Regions from separate parts of the Streptomyces sp. NBC_00016 genome, predicted to be linked through region 2. Evidence: riboswitches for the same ligand, from Rfam matches in the RefSeq annotation. Region 2 holds a riboswitch; each other region holds the start of a gene.

Region 1 (4,258 bases), 2.0 Mb from region 2:
GGACGCCGATCAGCAGCAGTGAGATCAGCGTGCCGAGCACCGCGACGGAGGTGCGCGCCGAGAGCCCGTGACAGAGATACAGCGCGATCAGCATGATGGCGCTCGAACCCACCACCGCCACGACCAGCGGGTTCGACCCCTGGAGGATCGCGGGCAGCACGAAGAAGTTCAGCACCATGAAGCTGATGGCCAGCGCGACCAGCGCCATGACGCCCCGCAGCCGCCCGACGACCACGACGGCGACCGCGAAGATGATCGCCAGGACCGCCATGGGGATGCGGCGGTTCACATCGGTGACCGAGTACTGGAGGTCCTTCGGCGCGGAGGGCTCGTAGGCGACCACGACCTTCTCGCCCTGCTCCAACTGCCGTGACTGGTCCGGCTGGACGATCTCGGTGAAGGTACGGCCCTTGTCGTCGCCGGTGTCCACCCGGATCGTGGCCCGCTTGCAGGTGCCGGCCGCCTGCTGCTGGGCGGAGGAGCCCTCGGCCGTGGAGGTGTCGCCGGTAGGGGTGTCGCCCGAGGCGTTCACCGACGCGCAGCTCAGGCTCACGACCTTGGTGACCGTGGCCTGCTGGGTCTGCCGGTCGAAGCCGACTCCGGTGCGCTCGTGCGCCGGGGCTCCGCCGGGCCACAGCACCACGAGCCCCACCAGTACCGCGGCTCCGAACGGGATGAGGATGGCCGCGATGACCTTGCGCAGGTGCTGGGAGACGGGGGCGGCCGGGCCATGACTGTGGCTGTGCGAATGCCCGTGCCCGCCGTCCGAACCGGAGCCGTGCCCGTCGCCCGGGCCATGGCCGTGCCCGTCGCCCTGGCCGTGTCCGCCGCCCTGGCCATCGCCGGGGCCGTTGCCGGGACCGCCGCCATGGCCACCGTCGTGACTCTGCCCATGACCGTGTTCGCGGTCGAAGCCATATCCGTCACCAGAGCCGGGACCAGAGCCAGGATCGGAACCGGAGCCGGGACCACGTTCAGGACGAGGGCCCGGGCCAGGACGGGGGCCGGGACCATGGTCGGGGCCGTACTCCTGCCCGGGCACGGACCGATCCCCGTACCCGTCGTACCCGCGGTCGTCCCCGTATCCCTGGTCGTTCTCGGGCCCTTGCCCGTTCCGGTATTCCTGCCCGTTCCGGTATCCCCGGCCGGTCCCGGGCCCTGGACCGTTTCCATAGCCCCGGCCACTCCCCGACCCCGACCCTGGCTGCGCTCCTGGCCCCGACTGGGGCCCCGGCCCTGCCCCGCGGCCCTCGACCGGGCCGGGCCCTCGGCCGCCAGGGGTTCCGGCGCGTCTCAGTCCGCCGAGCCCGCCTGCGTATCCCGGCCCGTGGTCGGGACTACGCGGGTGGTCGTGACCGTTGCTGAAGTCGCGGTCGCCTCTGGGGCCGCTGCCAGGACCGCTTCCGGAGCCATTGCCGGAGCCATTGCCGGGGCCGCTGGCGGCGCCCGGTCGGCGGGGCGGCTCGGGCGGCGGATACGGGGGCTGGTGTGTCGTGGTCACCGACCGATCATCGCAAGAACGACACGGGCCCTCTGTTCACCGCGCCAGAATTGACGCTAGCGTGGAGACAACCTTTGCACACGCGGGAGCTCGGAGCACCGGGCTGAGAGGGCGCTGACCTCCGTCTTCGCGATGTTTCACGTGGAACGTCTCTCGAATCGAGTGATGTTTCACATGAAACATCGGCAGGCGGTAGCCGCTGCGTCGACCGCCGAACCTGTTACCGGGTAATGCCGGCGTAGGGAGTAGGTCTCATGACCAACAAGGACGCACGCACGCCTGCCTTCACGCAGAACGCGACCAGCGAGAGCACGGTCGACGTGAATGCCTCGGAGGCCGGGAAGTCCATCGGCTGGCACAAGGGGTACGTCGAGGGCACTCGCTCCGATCTACAGGTGCCGGTTCGTCAGGTGCATCTCACCAACGGGCAGTCGGTCAGCCTGTACGACACCTCCGGCCCGTACACCGATCCACTCGTCGAGACCGACGTCCGCAGGGGCCTGTCGCCGTTGCGCGAGAACTGGATCATCGCCCGGGGCGACACCGCCGAGTACGCGGGCCGGCCGGTCCGCCCCGAGGACGACGGCCTCAAGCACACCTCACCGCGCGGCGGTCTGCGCAACCTCGACGCGGTCTTCCCGGGCCGGCCGCGCCTGCCGCGCCGCGGGCGGAACGGCGAGGCGGTCACCCAGCTCGCGTATGCGCGCCGGGGGGAGATCACACCCGAGATGGAGTTCGTGGCCATCCGGGAGAACGTCTCCCCCGAGGTGGTTCGCGAGGAGATCGCGGCGGGTCGCGCCGTGCTGCCGGCCAACGTCAATCACCCGGAGATCGAGCCGATGATCATCGGCAAGCGGTTCCTGGTGAAGGTCAACGCCAACATCGGTAACTCGGCGGTGACGTCCTCCATCGAGGAGGAGGTCGAGAAGATGACCTGGGCGACCCGTTGGGGCGCCGACACGGTCATGGACCTGTCGACCGGCCGCAACATCCACACCACCCGCGAGTGGGTGCTGCGCAACTCCCCCGTCCCCATCGGCACGGTGCCGCTGTACCAGGCGCTGGAGAAGGTCGACGGCCGCGCCGAGGAACTGACCTGGGAGATCTACAAGGACACCGTCATCGAGCAGGCCGAGCAGGGCGTGGACTACATGACGGTCCACGCCGGTGTCCGCCTGTCGTACGTCCCGCTCACCGCCAACCGCAAGACCGGCATCGTGTCCCGTGGCGGCTCGATCATGGCGGCCTGGTGCCTCGCGCACCACAAGGAGTCGTTCCTCTACGAGAACTTCGAGGAACTCTGCGAGATCCTCGCCGCCTACGACGTCACGTACTCCCTGGGTGACGGCCTGCGGCCGGGTTCCATCGCGGACGCCAACGACGCTGCGCAGTTCGCTGAGTTGAGGACCCTCGGGGAACTCAACCGGGTCGCGAAGCGTTTCCATGTTCAGACGATGATCGAAGGCCCGGGCCATGTCCCGATGCACAAGATCAAGGAGAACATCGACCTTCAGCAGGAGATCTGTGATGAAGCTCCGTTCTATACGCTCGGCCCGCTGACGACGGACGTCGCGCCGGCGTACGACCACATCACCTCCGGCATCGGTGCCGCGATGATCGCCTGGTGGGGCACGGCCATGCTCTGCTACGTCACGCCGAAGGAACATCTGGGCCTGCCCAACCGGGACGACGTCAAGACCGGCGTCATCACCTACAAGATCGCCGCCCACGCAGCCGACCTCGCCAAGGGGCACCCCGGTGCGCAGGAATGGGACGACGCGCTGTCCGACGCCCGCTTCGAGTTCCGCTGGGAGGACCAGTTCAACCTCGCCCTCGATCCCGACACGGCACGGGAGTTCCACGACGAGACACTCCCCGCTGAGCCGGCGAAGACGGCGCACTTCTGCTCGATGTGCGGGCCGAAGTTCTGCTCGATGAAGATCAGCCAGAGCATCAACGAGCGGTTCGGCGGCGGGGCGGCCGACGGGGCCTCGGCGGAGGAGATCGCCGAGGGCATGCTGGAGAAGTCGAAGGAGTTCGCGGCGAGCGGGAACCGGGTGTACCTGCCGCTGGCTGACTGACGTACTCGGATCGGCGCTGTCCCCTGAGGTCCGCGGCCTGGGGACAGCGCCATCAGCGACCGTCACGGAGGGGGAGGGACGACGTTGTTGCGAGGGGGGAGAGGGGCCTTGGCGTGGGTGAAGTCGACGGCGCCGGTCCGGTCATTGGCCTGGCAGGGCGATGAGCTGGTCGATGCGGTGGGTGGCCGGGCGTGGAGCGCCGATGGTGTGGAGCGCCGGACGGCCACCGATCACGGTCCCGGCTTCGACCGAAGTGTTGTCTCACCGTCCGGCCGCTACAGCGTCGTACGCCGAGGTCTTCGATCTGGAGAGTGCGCTGGCGGACCCGGCCGTACTGGACGGGCGCGGGGTGCTGCCGATGCAGCCGGGGATCGACGCCGAGGTGGAGTCGGCCTGCTGGCTCGACGACGACCGACTGGCGGTGGCGACCGGGGACGAGTTCCTCGACGACGAGGAGGTCGCCTCGCTCGGACGTCGTCGGATCGGAGTGTGGTCATTGTCCCGGCGCGCGTGGCTGCACCGGAGCTCTGTCGATTTCGAGGTCGGCACGCTGCTCGCGGGTGGTGGTCGCGTCGTCTCCTTGCACGGGCACCCTCGGCTGATCGACGTCATCACCGGTGAAGTGCTGGCGGAGTGGCCCGAGGTGAAGGTGTCGCGCCGTGTGGGTGCCTTCGGA
Region 2 (4,258 bases):
CGGCGAGCCCGCCGACGGCCACGGCGATCGCGGTCGCGGTGACGGCGTACTGCAGCGAGTTGCCGATCGCGTCGATCGGCGGGACCAGGAAGACATTCCCGTCGTCGCTGGTCAACGCCCGGTAGTAGGCGAAGCCGGGCGCGTCGAGCGAGCGCTGCGCCAGCACCGCCAGCGGCAGCACCAGCAGCACGGCGATCGTGCCGAGCACTGCGGCGAGCAGCGCCCACTGCCCGGCGCCGCGCGGCCGCCGCGCCGTCACCGACGCGTCCACCAGCCGCAGCGCGGTCTCGCGCCTGCGTACGGTCCGGGCGTGCACCGCGAGGATCGCGCCGACGGCCAGGAACTGGACGATCGTGAGGACGGCGGCCGTGGACAGGTCGAAGATCTCGGAGGTCTGCCGGTAGATCTCCACCTCGAGGGTGGAGAAGGTGGGGCCGCCGAGGATCTGCACCACGCCGAAGGAGGTGAAGGTGAAGAGGAAGACCATCAGCGCGGCGGCCGCGACCGCGGGCCCCAGGGCGGGCAGGGTGACCGTGCGCCACGCCGTCAGGCGGGACGCACCGAGCATCCGCGCCGCCTCCTCCTGCCGCGGGTCGAGCTGCGACCACAATCCCCCCACCGTCCGTACGACGACCGCGTAGTTGAAGAAGACGTGCGCCAGCAGGATCGCCCACACCGTGGTGTCCAGCCGTACGCCCCACAGGTCGTCGAGCAGTCCACCGCGCCCGACGAGCGCCAGGAACGCCGTGCCGACGACGACCGTCGGCAGCACGAACGGGACGGTGACGACGGCGCGCAGCACCTGCTTGCCCGGGAACTCCAGGCGGGCGAAGACATACGCGGCGGGCAGCGCGACCAGGAGCGTCAGCGCGGTGGAGGCCAGCGCCTGCCAGGTGGTGAACCACAGGACGTGCCGGATGTCGGCCTGCGCGAGCACGTCCCACAGCCGCCCGAAGCGCCAGCCCCCGTCGGAGCCGAGCCCCCGGGCGACGATCGCGGCGACCGGGTAGGCGAAGAAGACCGCGAAGAACGCGACGGGCACGGCCATGAGTCCGAGCCGCGCCGCGTTCCCCGCGCGGGCCGCGCGCCCGGTCACTTCAGTACGAGCGAGGTCCATGACTTGACCCAGTCGTCACGGTTGTCGGCGATCTTCGCCGGGTCCAGCGTCTCGGGGTCCTTGGCCTGCGGGCCGTACTTCGTGAACTCCGCCGGCACCGCGGCCCCCTCCCGCACCGGGTAGACGAACATGTTGAGCGGCATGTCCTGCTGGAACTCCTTGGTGAGCAGGAAGTCGAGGAGCGCCTTGCCGCCCTCGGGGTTGGCTGCGTTGCTCAGCAGACCCGCGTACTCGACCTGGCGGAAGCAGGTGCCGGTGGAGACACCGGTCGGGGCGGTGGTCGGCTTGGGGTCGCCGTAGATCACCTCGGCGGGCGGCGAGGAGGCGTACGAGACGACGAGCGGCCGGTCGGCCCCCGCCTTCTTTCCGCCCGCGGAGCCGGAGAACTCCTCGTTGTAGGCCTGCTCCCAGCCGTCGACCACCTTCACGCCGTTGGCCTTCAGCTTCTTCCAGTAGTCCGCCCAGCCGTCGTCGCCGTACTCGGCCGCCGTGCCCAGCAGGAAGCCGAGGCCGGGCGAGGAGGTGGCGGCGTTCTCGGTGACCAGCAGGTTCTTGTACGCGGGCTTCAGGAGGTCGTCGAAGGAGGCGGGCGGGGTCAGCTTGTGCGCGCTGAAGTACGCCTTGTCGTAGTTGACGCAGATGTCACCGGTGTCGACGGGCGTGACCCGGTGCTTCTTCTGGTCGGCCCGGTACGCGGGCAGGACCTGGTCCGCGCCCTTCGCCTCGTACGACTGGAACAGCCCGTTGTCGAGGGCGCGCGACAGGAGCGTGTTGTCGACGCCGAAGAAGACGTCGCCCTGCGGGTTGTCCTTGGTGAGGATGGCCTTGTTGACGGCCTGACCGGCGTCGCCGTCCTTGAGGACCTTCACCTGGTAGCCGGAACTCTTCTCGAAGTCCGCGAGCACGTTCTTGGAGACGGCCCACGAGTCGTGGCTGACGAGGGTGACGGTCCTGGACTCCGCCGCCGAACCGTCGTCGTCCGACGATCCGCAGGCGGACAGCGTGACGAGGCCGAGGCCGACGGCCGCGGCCACGAACGTCCTGGTGTGCACTGGATTTCCTCCTGGGGTTGACCAGGAAGAGACGCGGCCCTGCCCGGGCACCCGCGGAAGGTTCCGCCGGTGCCCGGGCAGGGCGCAACAGCTTGAGTGATGACCGAACTTCCTACCCAGAATGACCTGGGCAAGGTTCAGAGGGTCTGCGGACTCTCCCGCACTCTCAGCGCTGTGGCGCTCCCCTGTCGGAATATGAAGATGTACTGATACGGACGTACTGATACCCGATACGTCGTACCTGATACCGGGGTCAGACTACCGCTCGGTGGCCGCGAGCTGACCGCACGCCCCGTCGATCTCCTGGCCACGGGTGTCCCGCACCGTGACCGGCACCCCGTGCGCGGCGATCGCCTCGACGAACGCCTTCTCGTCCTCGGGCCGGGATGCCGTCCACTTCGAGCCCGGGGTCGGGTTGAGCGGGATGAGGTTGACGTGCACGGGCTTGCCGCGCAGCAGCCTCCCCAGCCGGTCACCACGCCAGGCCTGGTCGTTGATGTCGCGGATCAGCGCGTACTCGATGGACAGCCGGCGCCCGGACCGCTCGGTGTACTCGAACCCGGCGTCCAGCACCTCGCGCACCTTCCACCGTGTGTTCACGGGGACGAGGGTGTCGCGCAGCTCGTCGTCCGGCGCGTGCAGGGAGATCGCGAGCCGGCACTTGAAGCCCTCGTCGGAGAACCGGTGGATGGCCGGCACCAGCCCGACCGTCGACACGGTGATGCCCCGCTGCGAGATCCCGAGCCCGTCCGGAGCCGGGTCGGTGAGCGCGCGGATGGCGCCGACGACCCGCTTGTAGTTGGCGAGAGGCTCGCCCATCCCCATGAAGACGATGTTGGACAGCCGCGCGGGACCGCCCGGGACATCCCCGTCCCGCAGCGCCCGCATCCCGTCGACGATCTGGTGCACGATCTCGGCGGTGGACAGGTTGCGGTCGAGGCCCGCCTGTCCGGTCGCGCAGAACGGGCAGTTCATCCCGCACCCGGCCTGCGAGCTGATGCACATCGTCACCCGGTCCGGGTAGCGCATCAGCACCGACTCCACGAGCGTGCCGTCGAACAGCCGCCACAGGGTCTTACGGGTGGTCCCCTGGTCCGTCGACAGATGCCGCACGACCGACATCAGGTCCGGCAGCAGCGCCTCACGCAGCTTCTCGCGAGCACCGGCGGGGATGTCGGTCCACTCCGCCGGGTCGTGCGCGTAACGCGCGAAGTAGTGCTGCGACAACTGCTTGGCACGGAACGGCTTCTCCCCGATCTCCGCCACGACCTCCTTCCGCTCGGCGGGCGAGAGGTCGGCGAGATGCCGCGGCGGCTTCTTGGCTCCGCGGGGGGCGACGAAAGTGAGTTCTCCGGGTGCAGGCATAACCCCTCCAGTGTCTCAGATCGAATGCGTGGCCCCGGCTGCGAGCCGTGCGGCGTGGTCGTCGGCGGCCGGGCGCGGAGAACTGCCAGGTCATACGGCGACGGGCCCCCTCCCCGAAGCACAGGGAGAGGGCCCGTACGAGCCGGTCGCGCGGTGCGGGTCAGCCGGAACCCACGAACAGGACGAGCATCAGCCACACCACGGGAGCCGTGGGCAGCAGCGAGTCCAGGCGGTCCATGATGCCCCCGTGGCCCGGGAGCAGCGTGCCCATGTCCTTGATGCCCAGGTCCCGCTTGATCATCGACTCGCCGAGGTCGCCGAGCGTGGCGCTGGCCGCGACGGCGAGGCCGAGCAGCAGACCCTGCCACCAGGTGCCGTCGTCGATCACGAACTGCATCAGCAGCGCGCCGGCGACCATCGCGAACGACACCGCGCCGAGCAGGCCCTCGCGGGTCTTGCCCGGGCTGATGCGCGGAGCGAGCTTGGTCTTGCCGAAGCGCCAGCCGACGGCGTACGCGCCCGTGTCGCTGACGACCGTCAGGACCAGGAACATCATGACGCGGAACGCTCCGTCGTCGGCGGTGAGCATCAGGGCGACGAACGTGGCCAGGAACGGGACGTAGAAGGCCGCGAAGACGCCGGCGGTGACGTCCTTCAGGTAGCCCTCGGGCGGTTCCGTCATCCGCCAGACCAGCACCGCGAGCGCGGTGAGGGCCATGGCGAC
Region 3 (4,258 bases), 4.0 Mb from region 2:
GCTGTCCGTCCTTGATCAGCTGCCGGACGCGGATCACGTCGACATCGAGCATCTCCGCGATGTCGGGCACGGTGAGCCAGGCGGGGACGAGAGCATCGGTCTTTGCGTCAATCTCGGTCACGGGAACAAGCCTGCCATCTGCCGCTGACAGTCGGAAACCGGGCCGGTCCGACCAGGTGCTCAGGCCGCCGCCGTCGCCGCCTTCAAAGGCCTCGCCGGGTCCGTGAGGAGCCGGGGGTTCATGGGTGTGCCCGCCTGGATCAGCCGCTTGCCCTGGGCGAGGTCGCGTGCCCGGCCCACGGCCAGCAGGGCGACCAGCCGGTCCCCGCGCAGCCAGCACACCGACCAGGCGGGTCCCGACGGGTCGCCGCGCCACAGCACGCGGTCGGCGTCGGCGTGGTGTCCGGCGTACTGGACGAAGCGGCCGAACTGCTCGGACCAGAAGTACGGGACGGGGTCGTAGACGGCCAGGGGTTCGTCGGTGGCGGCGCCGACGATGTTCGTCGCGACCGTGCGCGGTCCCTGGAGGGCGTTGTCCCAGTGATGCACGAGGAGCCGCTCGCCGTACCGCCCCGAAGGGAAGGAGGCGCAGTCGCCGACCGCGTACACATCGGGCACGGAGGTCCGCAGATGGACGTCGGCCACGACCTCACGGTGGGCGCCGAGCGCGACGCCGGAGCCGGCCAGCCATGCGGTGGCGGGGCGGGCGCCGATGCCCACCACGACGGCGCCTGCGGGCAGCCGGGAGCCGTCTTCCAGGACGACCGCACCTGGCTCGACGCGCTCCACGCGCGCGTGGGTGCGCAGCTCGATGCCGCTGTCGGCGTACCAGGCGGCCATCGGGGCGGCGACCTCGGCGGGCAGGGCCCCGGCCAGCGGCCGGCCGGCGGCCTCGACGACGGTGACCGCGCAGCCGGCCTCCCGCGCGGCCGTGGCGAACTCGGCGCCGATCCAGCCGGCGCCGACGACCACGATGTCGTGCTGCCGGGCGAGTACGGGCCGCAGCCGTTCGGCGTCGTCCAGGGTGCGCAGCAGGTGCACGCCGGGCACGCCCTCGGCGCCGGGCAGCCGGATCGGTTCGGCGCCGGTGGCGAGGACGAGGACGTCGTAGGGGACGGGCCCGGCCTCGGTGTCCAGCTCGTGGTCGGCGGGGCGAAGGCCGCCGACCTCGCGGCCTAGCACCAGCTCGATGCCGAGGCCCTCGAAGTCGACGTCGAAGGCGGAGCCCTCGGCGTTGCCGAGCAGGACGGCCTTGGACAGCGGGGGCCGGTCGTAGGGCTGGTGGGGCTCCGCGCCGATCAGCGTCACCCTGCCGTCGAAGCCCTGTTCACGTAGGGCCACGGCGGTCTGCACCCCGGCCATGCCCGCGCCGACGACCACCACGCGCCGCCCGGACGGACCGCCTTCTTCCTGCCTCTGCTCGCTCACCTGATCACCTTAGGCGGCTGACGAATCGTCAGTCAGCCGTCGTGCGCCGTGACCTGCTCCACAACGCTGGTGCCGCTGCCCTCCTGCGACTCCCACGCCCAGCTCTCCTCGAGCCGCACCCGTCCGTCGCCAAGCTCCACGACCGTCGAGACGCAGTGCCCCGAGGACGTCGTCCCGTCGTGCTTGAGCTGTACGTACCGGAAGTCGAGCCGGTCCCCTTCCCGGGTACCCACCAGATGCCCGCGTACGACGTCACCGCCCGCGTACTCCGCCCAGATCTCGCCGCCGCGCTCGTGGTACGTGAAGCGGGTTCGGGTGCCGACCTGGCCCGGGGCCTGGTCGGCGACGGGCGCGAGGACGAGGCCGTCCAACGAGCGGGGCATGACGAAAGGCTCCCTTACAGAGGCGCCGGACCACGGGCTAGGGTGGCCAACCTAGAGCACACGCGGGAGTCCGGACGCACCGGGCTGAGAGGGAGGCTGGCGGCCTCCGACCGTCGAACCTGATCCGGGTCATGCCGGCGAAGGGAGGGGCTGGACGCCCATGTCGTCTCCACGTACGTCAGACGTCCTCGTCATCGGGGGCGGGATCATCGGGCTGGTCACGGCCTGGCGGGCCGCGCAGCGCGGCTTCGCCACGGCGGTGGTCGACCCGGCACCGGGCGGCGGGGCCGCCCAGGTGGCGGCCGGGATGCTGGCCGCCGTCACGGAACTGCACCACGGCGAGCAGACCCTGCTCGGCCTCAACCTGGCCTCCGCCCGCCGCTATCCGGAGTTCGCGGCCGAGCTGACGGAGCTGACCGGGCACGACCTCGGCTACCGGCGCTGCGGCACGCTCGCGGTCGCGCTGGACTCCGACGACCGCGCCCATCTGCGCGAACTGCACGCACTTCAGCAGCAGTCGGGGCTGGAGTCGGAGTGGCTGTCCGGGCGGGAGTGCCGGCGCCTGGAGCCGCTGCTGGCGCCCGGGGCGCGGGGCGGGCTGCGGGTCGACGGCGACCACCAGATCGACCCGCGGCGGCTGACCGCGGCGCTGGTGGCCGCGTGCGAGCGGGCCGGGGTGGCCTTCCACCGCGTACGGGCCGAGCGGCTGTCCGTCGTGGGCGAGCGTGCCACGGGGGTCGTCACGCCGGACGGTACGGCCCTGGAGGCGGGGCAGGTGGTGCTCGCCGGCGGCAGCCTGAGCGGTCGGCTCGCGGGGGTGCCGCAGGACGTGCTGCCCCCCGTACGGCCGGTGAAGGGCCAGGTGCTGCGGCTGACCGTGCCGCCGCGGTACGCGCCGTTCCTGAGCCGGACCGTGCGGGCCGTGGTGCGCGGCAGCCAGGTCTATCTGGTCCCCCGGGAGAACGGCGAGCTGGTCGTGGGCGCCACCAGCGAGGAGCTGGGCTGGGACACCACGGTGACGGCGGGGGGCGTGTACGAGTTGCTGCGCGACGCCCATGAGCTGGTCCCCGGGATCACCGAGCTGCCGCTCACGGAGACGCGCGCGGGGCTGCGGCCCGGGTCCCCGGACAACGCGCCGCTGCTCGGGCCGACGGCGCTGGCGGGGTTGCTGCTGGCCACCGGCCACTACCGCAACGGCGTGCTGCTGACGCCGGTGACGGGTGACGCGATGGCGCACGCCCTGGCCACCGGGGAGCTCCCGGACGAGGCCCGTCCCTTCACGCCCCGGCGCTTCGGCGCCGCCGCACTCTCGGAGCAGCCCGCATGAACGCCCAGGAGAACGCCCGGGGGAACGCCCGGGAGAACGCCCCCGTGCAGGTCTCGGTGAACGGAGAGCGGCGCGAGTTCGCCGCCGGTACGGCCCTCGACAGCGTCGTACGGTCCCTGACGCCGGCGCCCTCCGGAGTGGCCGCCGCGCTCAACGAGACCGTCGTCCCGCGCGCGCAGTGGCCGTCCACGGCGCTGCGCGACGGTGACCGGGTGGAAGTCCTCACCGCGGTCCAGGGGGGCTGAGCCATGGCCGACGATCCCTTCGTCCTCGCAGGCAGGTCCTTCTCGTCCCGTCTGATCATGGGCACGGGGGGTGCGCCCAGCCTGGAGGTGCTGGAGCGGGCGCTGGTGGCGTCCGGGACCGAGCTGACGACGGTCGCGATGCGCCGGGTGGACCCCTCGGTGCACGGTTCCGTGCTGTCGGTGCTGGAGCGGCTCGGTATCCGGGTGCTGCCGAACACGGCGGGCTGTTTCACCGCCGGGGAGGCCGTGCTGACGGCCCGGCTCGCGCGGGAGGCGCTGGGCACCGATCTGATCAAGCTGGAGGTCGTCGCCGACGAGCGCACGCTGCTGCCGGACCCGATCGAGCTGCTGGAGGCGGCGGAGACGCTGGTGGACGACGGGTTCACGGTGCTGCCGTACACGAACGACGATCCGGTGCTGGCCAGGAAGCTGGAGGACGTGGGATGCGCGGCGGTGATGCCGCTGGGCTCGCCGATCGGCTCCGGGCTGGGCATTCGCAACCCGCACAACTTCCGGCTGATCGTCGAGCACGCGCGTGTGCCGGTGATCCTGGACGCGGGGGCGGGCACCGCCTCGGACGTGGCGCTGGCGATGGAGCTGGGGTGCGCCGGGGTGATGCTGGCGTCGGCGGTGACGCGGGCGCGCGACCCCGAGCGGATGGCGTCGGCCATGCGGGCCGGCGTCGAGGCGGGAAGGCTGGCCCGGCTCGCCGGACGGATCCCGCCCCGCTACTTCGCGGAGGCGTCCTCGCCCGTGGAGGGCCGGGCCGTGCTGGACCCCGAGCGCCCCGCGTTCTGACCTCCGCCGCGCTACCGTCCGGTCTCCGGATACGGGAGTCGCGGGACCCGTGGGTTGCGTCACAGGTCGGCTCCAGT

Evidence for each region. Region 2 has a riboswitch for thiamine pyrophosphate ahead of OG933_RS13605 (thiamine ABC transporter substrate-binding protein). Riboswitches for the same ligand answer to the same signal wherever they lie in the genome.
Region 1: linked by a shared signal. The riboswitch ahead of thiC (phosphomethylpyrimidine synthase ThiC) and the one ahead of OG933_RS13605 (thiamine ABC transporter substrate-binding protein) in region 2 are both predicted to bind thiamine pyrophosphate.
Region 3: linked by a shared signal. The riboswitch ahead of thiO (glycine oxidase ThiO) and the one ahead of OG933_RS13605 (thiamine ABC transporter substrate-binding protein) in region 2 are both predicted to bind thiamine pyrophosphate.

The regions. Positions count from the first base shown of each region.
Region 1 is NZ_CP108304.1:5,097,225-5,101,482, forward strand. It holds gene OG933_RS22585 (YibE/F family protein) at 1-1,042, opposite strand, end outside; TPP riboswitch at 1,574-1,763, shown strand; gene thiC (phosphomethylpyrimidine synthase ThiC) at 1,756-3,582, shown strand; gene OG933_RS22595 (hypothetical protein) at 3,839-4,258, shown strand, end outside.
Region 2 is NZ_CP108304.1:3,120,094-3,124,351, forward strand. It holds gene OG933_RS13600 (ABC transporter permease) at 1-1,117, opposite strand, end outside; gene OG933_RS13605 (thiamine ABC transporter substrate-binding protein) at 1,093-2,169, opposite strand; TPP riboswitch at 2,261-2,366, opposite strand; gene rlmN (23S rRNA (adenine(2503)-C(2))-methyltransferase RlmN) at 2,428-3,534, opposite strand; gene OG933_RS13615 (phosphatidate cytidylyltransferase) at 3,695-4,258, opposite strand, start outside.
Region 3 is NZ_CP108304.1:7,152,228-7,156,485, reverse strand. It holds gene OG933_RS31570 (Rv2175c family DNA-binding protein) at 1-121, opposite strand, end outside; gene OG933_RS31565 (NAD(P)/FAD-dependent oxidoreductase) at 181-1,428, opposite strand; gene OG933_RS31560 (hypothetical protein) at 1,461-1,811, opposite strand; TPP riboswitch at 1,864-1,974, shown strand; gene thiO (glycine oxidase ThiO) at 1,972-3,138, shown strand; gene thiS (sulfur carrier protein ThiS) at 3,183-3,383, shown strand; gene OG933_RS31545 (thiazole synthase) at 3,387-4,181, shown strand.